Regions from separate parts of the Pseudomonas sp. S9 genome, predicted to be linked through region 1. Evidence: predicted binding sites of a transcription regulator. Region 1 holds the regulator's gene; the other holds the start of a gene.
What was found. The regulator FliA, encoded in region 1, starts transcription of late flagellar genes. The targets are predictions, from matches to a motif close to CTAAAGTTTNNNNNNNNNNNGCCGNTAA.
Positions count from the first base shown of each region.

Region 1 (6,074 bases):
GTGTTATTGCCCTGGTCGGCCCGGCTGGCATGGGCAAGACCACGACCATTGCCAAGCTGGCGGCGCGTTATGTACTGAAGTTCGGCGCGCAGAATATCGCGCTGGTCAGCCTGGATAGCTATCGCATTGGCGCTCAGGAACAACTGAAAACCCTGGGCCGCATTCTCAATGTGCCGGTGACGCTGGTTGATCCCAGTCAATCGTTGACCCAGGTCATCACCCCCTTGATGCGCAAACGTGTGGTTTTGATCGATACTGCAGGCCTGCCAGCCAACGACCCGGCGCTGCGAATGCAGCTTGAAGCCTTGTCGAGCCGCTCGATTAATGCGAAAAACTACCTGGTGATGGCCGCGACCAGTCAGAATCAGGTACTGAAATCGGCTTATCATAGTTATAAGCGCTGTGGGCTTATGGGTTGTATTCTGACTAAACTGGATGAAGCGGCAAGCATGGGTGAGGTTCTGGGGTTGGCGATGAGCCAGCGCCTGCCAGTTGCATATGTGACTGATGGTCCTCGAATTCCTGATGATCTACAGCTGCCGCGCAGTCATCAGTTGGTCAGCCGCGCAGTTGGCCTTCAAGCACAGGAAGAACCTTGCGAAGACACCATGGCTGAAGTCTTTGCGGGTCTTTACCAGCAACCGGCTAGACAGGCGAGTTGATGCGTCACCACATGATCTTTGATACAGCTTGCATGCAAGCTTGTTGTGTTCATCTTAGTCGAAGCTCAATGGACAGGATGCTTCTGACCAACGTGAACAAGGAGCGTAATTAAATGGCTATGCACCCAGTGCAAGTAATTGCAGTTACTGGCGGTAAGGGCGGCGTCGGCAAGACCAACGTGTCCGTCAACCTGGCAATGGCGCTGGCCGAGGAAGGCCGGCGCGTCATGCTGATGGATGCTGACTTGGGGCTGGCGAACATTGATGTGCTGCTGGGGCTTACACCAAAGCGCACGCTGGCAGATGTCATCAGTGGCGAATGCGACATGCGCGATGTGGTCATCCAGGGGCCATGCGGTATTCGCATTGTGCCGGCAGCTTCGGGCACGCAAAGCATGGTTCAGCTATCGCCCATGCAGCATGCCGGCCTGATCCAGGCATTTAGCGACATCAGTGAAAATATTGACGTGTTGATTGTCGATACCGCAGCCGGAATCGGCGACTCGGTTGTCAGTTTCGTACGCGCAGCGCAGGAAGTGCTGGTGGTGGTTTGCGATGAGCCAACGTCTATTACCGATGCCTATGCCCTGATCAAACTGCTTAACCGCGATTACGGCATGAACCGTTTCAGAGTGTTGGCCAATATGGCGCACACCCCGCAAGAAGGGCGAAATCTGTTCGCCAAACTGAGCAAGGTCACCGACCGTTTCCTCGATGTCGCATTGCAATACGTTGGCACCGTGCCTTATGACGAGTCGGTGCGCAAAGCCGTGCAGAAGCAACGTGCAGTTTTTGAAGCATTTCCACGTTCAAAATGCTCCATGGCGTTTCGAGCAATAGCCCAGAAGGTCTGCACCTGGCCTTTACCCGCCAATCCGCGTGGGCATCTGGAGTTTTTTGTCGAGCGTCTGGTGCAACAACCTGCTACTGATACGCCGGCATGACAGCGGCGTCTGGACTCCGAATGTATAGCAAAGCGCAAGGTAAAGACTTGCAACATCAGCTAATCGAACGGTATGCGCCATTGGTCAAGCGGATTGCCTATCACCTTTTGGCGCGCTTGCCTGCGAACGTTCAGGTCGATGATTTGATCCAGGCCGGAATGATCGGCTTGCTTGAGGCTTCGAAAAAATACGATGGCTCCAAAGGCGCCAGTTTCGAGACCTTTGCCGGTATTCGTATCCGTGGCTCAATGCTTGATGAAGTGCGTAAAGGCGATTGGGCACCGCGTTCGGTGCATCGCAATAGCCGCATGGTCAGTGATGCAATTCGATTAATTGAAGCAAAAACAGGTCGTGACGCTAAAGATCACGAAGTTGCGGCCGAACTCCAATTGAGTCTCGAAGATTACTACGGCATTCTTGGCGACACTTTGGGCAGCCGCCTGTTCAGTTTTGACGACCTGCTTGAGGACGGAGAAAATAGCGGCCTGCATGAAGATGTGAGTAGCAGTCAATCAGGCCCATCACGCGAATTCGAGGAAGAGCGCTTTCAAAAAGCGCTTGCCGATGCGATTGGCAACTTGCCGGAGCGCGAGCAATTGGTCATTTCGTTGTATTACGACGAAGAGCTCAACCTCAAGGAAATTGGTGAAGTGCTGGGCGTGAGCGAGTCTCGGGTAAGCCAGTTGCACAGCCAGTGCGCCGCACGTTTGCGTGCGCGCCTGGGCGAGTGGCGAGCTGGATAAATAGTTGGATACTGAAAACCTTGTATAGCGAGGCACGCAGGTGCCTAGCCAGGCCGGTTTCACGATTAGAGGGTGCATTCAGGCTGCTGAGTGCACTGGGGAAGGTACGGAGGTCGACTTGGACAAGAACATGAAAATCCTCATCGTTGATGACTTTTCAACGATGCGCCGCATTATCAAAAACCTCCTGCGTGATCTGGGGTTTACTAACACTGCTGAAGCCGATGATGGCACCACTGCACTGCCAATGCTGCAAAGCGGCAGTTTCGACTTTCTGGTGACTGACTGGAACATGCCGGGAATGACCGGTATTGAGCTGTTGCGCGCAGTGCGTGCGGATGAACGGCTGAAACAACTGCCGGTACTTATGGTGACCGCTGAAGCCAAGCGTGACCAGATCATTGAGGCTGCCCAGGCCGGTGTAAACGGTTACGTGGTGAAGCCTTTCACTGCTCAAGTGCTTAAAGAAAAAATAGAAAAGATATTTGAGCGTGTAAACGGCTGATGTCTGCGCTGAGGTTGTTATGGAACACGATGATTCCCAAGTGGGTGACTTTGAATCGACCCTGAAAAGTAATGCCCACCAATTGCTTGAAAGCCTTGAGCGCGGCAATTTTGGTGATGCTGTCCAGGTTATCAATGAACTGAACAAAGTGCGCGACCGTGGTCTTTATCACGAAGTCGGCAAGCTGACGCGCGAGCTGCACAGCGCAATCGTCAACTTCCAGCTTGACCCGCGCCTGCCCCATGCGACCGAAGTCTCGCAGATTACCGACGCAACCGAACGCCTCAATTACGTGGTGACAATGACCGAGGATGCGGCCAATCGCACCATGGATCTGGTCGAGCAGAGTGCGCCGCTGGTCAATGATATCCGCACCGAGGCGCAGAGCCTGAGTGCCGACTGGGGGCGTTTCATGCGCCGCGAAATGGGCGCCGAAGATTTTCGTGAGCTGGCCAAGCGAGTCGAGTTGTTCCTGGTCAATAGCGAGCGAGACAGTGGCAAGTTGTCAGGGCACTTGAACGATATTCTCCTGGCCCAGGATTACCAGGACCTGACCGGCCAGGTGATCAAGCGCGTCACCCAGTTGGTCACTGAAGTTGAAAGCAATCTGCTCAAGTTGATGCTCATGGCCACCCAGGTTGATCGCTATGCCGGCATCGAACATGACCAGGAGGCATTGCGTGCAGAAAAACAACAAGAAAAAAATCCATCTCAGGGTGAAGGTCCGCAGATTCATGCCGATAAGCTTGATGACGTCGCAGCGAGTCAAGATGACGTCGATGATCTGTTGTCCAGTCTGGGATTTTAGGAGCACGTCCATATGAGCTTCGGCGCCGATGAAGAAATTCTCCAGGATTTCCTGGTAGAGGCCGGCGAGATACTCGAACAATTGTCCGAGCAGTTGGTTGAGCTTGAGAGCCGCCCGGATGATATGAATCTGCTCAATGCGATTTTTCGGGGATTTCACACAGTTAAAGGCGGTGCCGGTTTTCTCCAGCTCAATGAGTTGGTGGAGTGCTGTCATATTGCGGAAAACGTCTTCGATATCTTGCGTAAAGGCGAACGCCGGGTCGATTCGGAGTTGATGGACGTTGTGCTTGAGGCACTGGACGCCGTCAATGGCATGTTCAGTGAAGTACGCGAAGGTGTCACGCCCACTGCCGCGACCCCGGAGCTATTGGCTGCATTGGCCCAGCTGGCTGAGCCAACGCCTGCTGCGGGCGTCGCCAGCCCAGCGCCAGTTGTTGCTGCGCCTGCTACTGCGCCGACTGCGGCAACCTCCAACGATATTACCGACAGCGAATTTGAACAGTTGCTCGACGCCCTTGACGAAACGCCACAGCAGGTCGATGCCCCGGCTGCCAGTGATGAAATCACTGACGATGAATTCGAGTCGCTACTTGATCAATTGCACGGCAAGGGCCAGTTCGCCACAGGCGAGGCTTCAACCGCGCCAGCCAAGGCCGAGGCGGCGGTTCCCGAAGCTCCGGCTGCCGAATCAGCCAGTGATGAAATCACTGACGATGAGTTCGAGGCCTTGCTCGATCAGTTGCATGGCAAAGGCCAGTTCGTAGCGCCCAAGGTGGCTGAGCCTGCCGCAGCTTCTGAGCCAGTGGAAAGCGCCTCCACGCCGGCGGTTGCCAGCGATGAAATCAGCGACGACGAATTTGAAGCCTTGCTTGATGAGCTGCACGGCAAAGGCAAGTTTAGCGAGCCAGTTGCCAAGGTTGTCGGCTCCGACGTACAGCCTGCCCAGGCAACTGCGGCAGTCGCAAAGGTTGCACCAGCCCGAGCTGCGGCAGCTGCGCCGGCTCCTGAAAAGGCGGCTCCAGCCAACGAAGTGGAAACCACGGTTCGGGTTGATACCGCGCGCCTTGATGAAATCATGAACATGGTCGGTGAGCTGGTGCTGGTGCGTAATCGCCTGGTTCGCCTGGGTGCAAGCAGCAACGATGAAGCCATGGGCAAGGCGGTATCGAACCTGGATGTGGTCACTGCTGACTTGCAGACCGCGGTGATGAAAACCCGCATGCAGCCCATCAAGAAAGTATTTGGTCGCTTTCCGCGGCTGGTTCGCGACCTGGCCCGCAACCTGAAAAAAGAAATCAGCCTGGAGTTGATCGGCGAAGAAACCGACCTGGATAAAAACCTGGTCGAGGCCCTGGCCGACCCGCTGGTGCACTTGGTGCGCAATGCGGTTGACCACGGTATCGAGTCGCCCGCTGAGCGCGAGGCGGCAGGCAAGTCGCGTGGTGGCAAGGTGGTGTTGTCGGCCGAACAGGAAGGCGATCATATCCTGTTGATGATCACCGACGACGGCAAGGGCATGGATGCCGACGTATTGCGTGCCAAGGCCGTCGAAAAGGGGTTGTTGGAAAAAGACGCGGCAGACCGGCTCAATGAATTTGAATGCTACAACCTGATCTTTGCGCCCGGTTTCTCGACTAAAACCGAGATATCCGACGTGTCCGGCCGGGGTGTCGGCATGGATGTGGTCAAGACCAAGATTTCCCAGCTCAACGGCACGGTCAACGTGTTCTCGGTCAAGGGCCAGGGCTCGAAGATCGTGATCAAGGTGCCTTTGACCCTGGCGATCATGCCAACCTTGATGGTGATGCTGGCCGACCAGGCCTTTGCTTTTCCGCTGGTCAACGTCAACGAGATCTTCCACCTCGACTTGTCGCGTACCAACATTGTTGATGGCCAGGAAGTGGTCGTGGTGCGGGAGAAGGCTTTGCCATTGTTCTACCTCAAGCGTTGGCTGGTAAAAGGCGCCGCGCATGAAGAACAACACGAAGGTCACGTTGTGATTTTGACTGTCGGCAGCCAGCGCATAGGCTTTGTGGTCGATCAGTTGGTGGGCCAGGAAGAAGTGGTGATCAAGCCGCTTGGCAAGATGCTTCAAGGCACGCCCGGCATGTCGGGTGCGACCATCACGGGGGACGGGCGTATTGCGCTGATTCTCGATGTGCCGAGCATGCTCAAACATTACGCACGCCGCATGTGACTGTCGCCCGCGCAGCCCTGTCTGCGCGGAAAAGGAGCTCTAATGGCTGTAAAAGTATTGGTAGTGGATGACTCCGGTTTTTTTCGCCGTCGAGTCTCTGAAATCCTTTCCTCGGATCCGAATATTCAAGTCATCGGCACGGCAACCAATGGCCGTGAAGCGATCGATCAGGCGCAAAACCTCAAGCCTGATGTGATCACCATGGATTACGAA
Region 1 covers NZ_AFFX01000001.1:48,445-54,518, forward strand. Annotated here, with positions in the region: gene flhF (flagellar biosynthesis protein FlhF) at 1-662, shown strand, start outside; gene fleN (flagellar synthesis regulator FleN) at 776-1,606, shown strand; gene fliA (RNA polymerase sigma factor FliA) at 1,603-2,349, shown strand; gene PSES9_RS0100270 (chemotaxis response regulator CheY) at 2,480-2,854, shown strand; gene PSES9_RS0100275 (protein phosphatase CheZ) at 2,874-3,662, shown strand; gene PSES9_RS0100280 (chemotaxis protein CheA) at 3,675-5,861, shown strand; gene PSES9_RS0100285 (protein-glutamate methylesterase/protein-glutamine glutaminase) at 5,904-6,074, shown strand, end outside.

Region 2 (6,074 bases), on a different contig from region 1:
CAAGCTCAGGCTTAACTGGGAAGCCAGCCCATCCAGCACCCGGCCACTCTTGGCGGTCGCCGCTACAGCCTCAGCCGCACGCTGCGATTCAGCATGAATGACCTCCACTCGCCGACGAACAGCCACTGCCCCCTCAGCCTGGTGCCGGGCAGCACCCGCCGCGGCATTGATCGCTCCGTGCACCTCTTCCACCGAGACCTGCACCGAACCCTGCAGCCGCTCACTCTCATTCAGCGCCGCCAATCCTTGTGCCGCCTGTCGGCTCGCTTGCTCAATTGCACTCACAGCCTCGCGCGCTCCCTGCTGCAAGGCACCTATATGCGCCTGAATGTCACCAGTCGATTGCTGGGTTTTACTGGCCAAGGCCCGTACCTCGTCCGCAACCACCGCAAAACCACGGCCGCTTTCGCCCGCCCGCGCAGCCTCAATTGCGGCATTGAGCGCCAGCAGGTTAGTTTGCTCGGCGATACCATGTATGACCGTCAGCACCACTTCGATCTGCTCACTTTGCCGCGCCAGGCGCTGAATTACCGCCGCACCGGTATCGACACTGTCAACCAGCTCGGCAATGGAACCACCGACACGCCTGGCGATCGCCGAATTATCCTCGGTGGCCTGGCGAATAGAGCCAACACGCTGCAACGCCTCCTGCATGGACTGGCTTTCGGCCTGCGCTTCGTCGGCCATCTGCGCCAGCGCCTGCAAGCTGCCCGCCACCTCATCACGCTGGCGCGCCGCAGAAACCTCAGCCGCCGCGCTACGCACAGCCAGACTTTCGATTTCGACCCCTGTGCGCACGGCGATATCACCGGCCTCGCGGACAATAGGCTGTAGCTTGCCGACAAAGCGATTGACCACCGCGGCCATGTCACCGATTTCATCCCGACTGTTCATCTGCACCCGACGTGTCAGATCGCCCTCGCCGGCGGCCCAGTCATCCATCACCGCAATCAGGGTGTGCAGCTTGCTCACCACGCGACGCCCCAAAACCAGCGCCAGTACCAGCAAAATGACCAGACCGACCAGCCCCAAGCCAATACTGATATTCCAGCGCAGGCTCTGCGCGGCCGACTCAATCGCCTGCCGACTGTTTTCAGCCATGGCTTTCGCGGTTTGCTGGGCACCTTTGAGCCGTGACGCCAATGCCGCCGCACTGTCACTGGCCGCCGCACTCAAACCATCCGAAACCAGCTGGCCGCTGCTCTGGATCAGTGCAGCAAAGCGTTGGTCAAGCTGGGTAACGACCTTATCGACATCAACGGTCGATACACCAAGGATTACCTTGCCAATCTCCGACCCCATTGGATTGATTGATGCTTCAACCACATAAACCCCGGGATCACTGGCCGCCGCATTGAGCAATTTATCCAGAGAACCTCGCCCCTGCCCCTTGGCGATCAGGGCCTTGACCCGCTCATCCGTACGATTGACATGACGCGTCAGGCGCTCGCCACCGGCATCAACATAGACGGCAAAAAGCACATTTGAGTTGCGATGGGCCATGCGCACCAGCTCGGTCAGGGCTGGCACGTCATTGTCCCAAATGGCTTTTGGGGCGACCGCCGCCAGAAGCTGCGCCAAGTCATCCGCCGACTGCTTGAGATTGCTCTCCAGTATGCCGCGCAGCTGCACCTGCTCCGCGCTCAGGCGCTCCTTCAGCCCAGCCCCAAGGCTTGCCTGGGTTCGACTGGATAGCCCCTCAAGCCCGCCACGCACCTCGGCGCTGGCCGCCTCGAGATCAGTCGACAGTTGCCGGGTGTCGCTGCCCAGGCGCGCAGACAGATCCTCAACCAGCGTGCTCACCGTTGTGCGCGTAAGCACCACAGCAACCAGCACTTGCACCAACAACGCCAACCCCAAGGCAATAAATACCGGGCGCAACAAACGACTGCGTAACAACGAAGCAATGGCAAACACGGGACGACTCCTCAACAACCGTACTTCTATAACGGCGACTTCCGGAATTAGTTGAGCCCAAGCAAGCCTTATGCCTAACTATCCTTGATCACATGCAAGCCGAGCAGAATGCAAAAAGGGCCGCACCAGGCGACCCTTTTTTCAACAACAGGCAATGCTTAGCCGAACGGGTGACGCAGCACGATAGTTTCGTTGCGATCAGGACCGGTCGAGATGATATCGATAGGCGCACCCACCAATTCCTCAACACGCTTGATGTAGTTGCGCGCATTGACTGGCAACTCTTCGAGGGTCTTGACGCCCAGCGTCGACTCACTCCAGCCTGGCACTTCTTCGTACACTGGCTGCAGGCCGATATAGCTGTCCGCATCAGTCGGCGCATCAACCAGAACCTCACCGTTCTGGTCTTTGTAGCCTACGCAGATGTTGATGGTTTCCAGGCCGTCGAGCACATCCAGCTTGGTCAGGCACAGGCCCGAGATGCTGTTGATTTCGATAGCGCGACGCAGGATAACCGCATCAAACCAGCCACAACGACGAGCACGACCGGTAGTTGCACCGAACTCGTGACCACGCTTGGCCAGGAACGCACCGGTCTCGTCAAACAACTCGGTCGGGAACGGACCCGAACCCACGCGCGTGGTGTAGGCCTTGGTGATGCCCAGGATGTAGTCGAGATACATGGGACCAAAACCAGAACCAGTGGCGATGCCGCCCGCAGTGGTGTTGGAGCTGGTCACGTATGGGTAGGTGCCGTGGTCGATATCCAGCAATGAGCCCTGCGCACCCTCAAACATGATGTCTTTGGCGTCGCGGCGCATTTCGTGAAGAATCGCAGTCACGTCAGCCATCATTGGCTTGAGCAACTCGGCGTATTCCATGCACTCATCCAGGGTTTTCTGGAAGTCGATCGCAGGCTCCTTGTAGAAGTTCTGCAATACGAAGTTATGGTAGTCGAGCAACTCGCCCAGCTTGGCCGCAAAGCGCTCGCGATGGAACAAATCACCGATGCGCAAGCCACGGCGCGCTACCTTGTCTTCGTAGGCCGGGCCAATACCGCGACCGGTCGTACCGATCTTGGCGTCGCCTCGGGCTTTTTCGCGGGCCTGATCCAGCGCCACGTGATAAGACAGAATCAACGGGCAGGAAGGGCTGATACGCAGGCGCTCACGCACCGGTACGCCTTTTTCTTCGAGCTTGATGATTTCACGCATCAGCGCATCCGGGGCAACCACCACGCCATTACCGATCAAGCACTGCACGCCATCGCGCAGAATGCCTGACGGGATCAGGTGCAGAACGGTTTTCTCGCCGTCGATTACCAGCGTATGGCCAGCGTTGTGACCGCCCTGATAACGAACCACGGCAGCAGCCTGTTCGGTCAGCAGATCGACGATCTTACCCTTGCCCTCGTCGCCCCACTGGGTGCCCAGGACTACGACATTCTTACCCATAACACTTGTCCTCATTCGCGCAAGCTAGATGTCGGCGATAACCGACGGAAACATATCAGGACGCCAGGGGCGTCACTTGCCAACGACCATCACGCAACTGCAACTGACGGTCACAGCCAGCCTCATGCGCATCAGCCAAACCCTGTTCTGGCAGAGCCTGTACCACCCGCGCGCCTTCGCCACGCAGCTTTTGTACCGCTTGCCACAGGTAAACATCGTGGTGATCAGGCGCCCAAATGCCCGCCGGCGCATCCGCCAGTTGCATGTTGCCCAAGCTCACCAGGGTTTTTAAATCCGTCGAGAAGCCTGTTGCCGGGCGCGCGCGACCGAAGTCTGCGCCGATATCATCGTAACGACCACCCTGGGCAATCGACTGGCCGACACCCGGTACAAACGCAGCAAACACCACGCCAGTGTGATAGTGATAGCCGCGCAACTCGCCAAGATCAAAGTACAGCGGTAATTCTGGATAGCGCAGGCTCAGCTCATCGGCAATCGCCAGCAGGTCATCCAGTGCGGCATGCACATCATCCGGCGCCTCGACCAGGCATGCCTGCGCCAGGTCAAGCACCTCACGGCCACCGCACAGCTCGGCCAGCGCACGCAGCATCTTGCCCAGCTCGGCGGGCAATGCGGCGGTCAACTCGGCGATTTCATCAATGGCCTTGCGCTGCAGGGCATCGAACAACTGCTGCTCGGCCGCACCCGACAAGCCAGCTGCCCGTGCCAGACCGCGATAGATGCCGACATGACCGAGATCCATGTGCACATCCGGCACAGCCGCCAGCTCAAGCGTGTTGACCAGCAGGCTGATAACCTCGACATCGCTTGCAGGGCTCGCATCGCCATACAACTCGGCACCCAACTGGATCGGGCTACGCGAGGTGGTCAGCGCACGCGGCTGGGCATGCAGCACACTGCCGGCATAGCACAGCCGGCTCGGCCCTTCCCGCCGCAGCGTATGTGCGTCGATACGGGCAACCTGCGGCGTAATGTCCGCGCGGAACCCCATCTGCCGACCCGATAAAGGATCGATCACCTTGAACGTCCGCAGATCGAGATCCTGACCCGCGCCAGTCAGCAGCGACTCAAGGTATTCGATATGCGGCGTTACTACGAATTCATAGCCCCAACGCTGGAATAGATCCAGCACTTGGCGGCGCGCCACTTCGATGCGCGCAGCCTCTGGAGGTAATACTTCTTCGATGCCATCTGGCAGCAGCCAGCGGTCTACCGTCGCCATTTCGCCATTCCCCTCTTGATCCGGGCGGCACAAGCCATCAGTGAAGCCAATAAAGAAGCGCTGTGCCCAGCAACATGCTGGTCAGCCCCATAAGACGCAGTCCGCGATCCGACAACTGAGCCAGTTGCTCGACCGCACCGCGCCAACGACGCGGATAGAGGAAGGGCAGGACACCTTCGAGCACCAAGACCAAACAAACTGCTATGCCTAATTCCTGCCACATGATTCCCACAGACGCAAAAAAGCCGGGATTTTCCCGGCTGCCGCATCATACCACGTTTTCTTGAACGGTCACCCCGACGGACGACATGCGTCCGTCGGGGCAAGCATCATGGCTGCTTGGATTTCTCCAGATAGCGGAAGAACTCGCTACTTGGATCAAGCACCAACACGTCACGCTTGTCCGCAAAACTCTCACGGTAAGCCTTCAGACTACGGTAGAAGGAGTAGAACTCCTGATCCTGGCCATAAGCCTTGGCGTAGATGGCTGCCGCCTTGGCATCACCCTCACCGCGCAGCTCTTCAGCTTGACGGTAGGCTTCTGCCAACAGAACACGGCGCTGACGATCGGCATCGGCACGGATACCTTCTGCCAGCTCTTTACCCTTGGCCCGGTGCTCGCGTGCTTCACGCTCACGCTCCGATCCCATACGGTCGAACACACTGCGGTTTACTTCCTTAGGCAAGTCGATGCCCTTGACCCGCACGTCGACGACCTCGATGCCCAGCTCGCTTTGCGCCGCCTTGTTCAGCGATGCGGTCACGTCAGCCATCAGCGCATCACGCTCACCCGAAACCGATTCGTGCAGGGTGCGCTTACCGAACTGGTCACGCAGCGAAGCTTCGAGACGACGCGACAGACGCTCATCAGCCGTCTGCTTGATACCGGAGGTTGCGGTGTAGTACCGCTCGGCATCACGCACACGCCACTTGGCGTAGGCATCAACCATCAACGCTTTCTTTTCCAGGGTGAGGAAACGTGAGCTGCTTGCATCCAGCGTCATCAAGCGACCGTCGAACAGACGCACCTGGTTGACGTATGGAATCTTCACATGCAGGCCTGGCTTGACGTCCGGATTGACAATACGACCGAACTGCAGCAACACCGCACGCTCAGTCTGAGCGACGATATAAAAGCTGTTCCAGGCAACGATTGCCAGCACCACGGCAACGATCAGAGCAACCAGTGATTTACTACTCATCAGCGGCTCTCCCTTGAACGTAGGTCAACCGGTTGCGGCGTGCGCAGGGAACCGGCATCCGGGTCGCTGGCCGAAGCAGCTCCGGAAATTGCGCTTGAGCCATTGCCCTTGCGACCATCAATCATTTTATCCAGCGGCAGGTAAAGCAGGTTGTTCTGCCCCTTGTCACCAGTGACCAAAACCTTGCTGGTGTTGCTCATAAGCTCTTGCATGGTGTCGAGATACAAGCGCTCACGGGTAATCTCCGGCGCCTTGCGG
Region 2 covers NZ_AFFX01000007.1:76,779-82,852, forward strand. Annotated here, with positions in the region: gene PSES9_RS0115260 (methyl-accepting chemotaxis protein) at 1-1,917, opposite strand, end outside; gene PSES9_RS0115265 (adenylosuccinate synthase) at 2,076-3,371, opposite strand; gene PSES9_RS0115270 (ATP phosphoribosyltransferase regulatory subunit) at 3,427-4,614, opposite strand; gene PSES9_RS0115275 (DUF2065 domain-containing protein) at 4,652-4,837, opposite strand; gene hflC (protease modulator HflC) at 4,944-5,816, opposite strand; gene hflK (FtsH protease activity modulator HflK) at 5,816-6,074, opposite strand, start outside.
Region 2: PSES9_RS0115260 (methyl-accepting chemotaxis protein) is a predicted target of FliA. The motif match lies at 1,946-1,973, and genes of this name have one in related genera.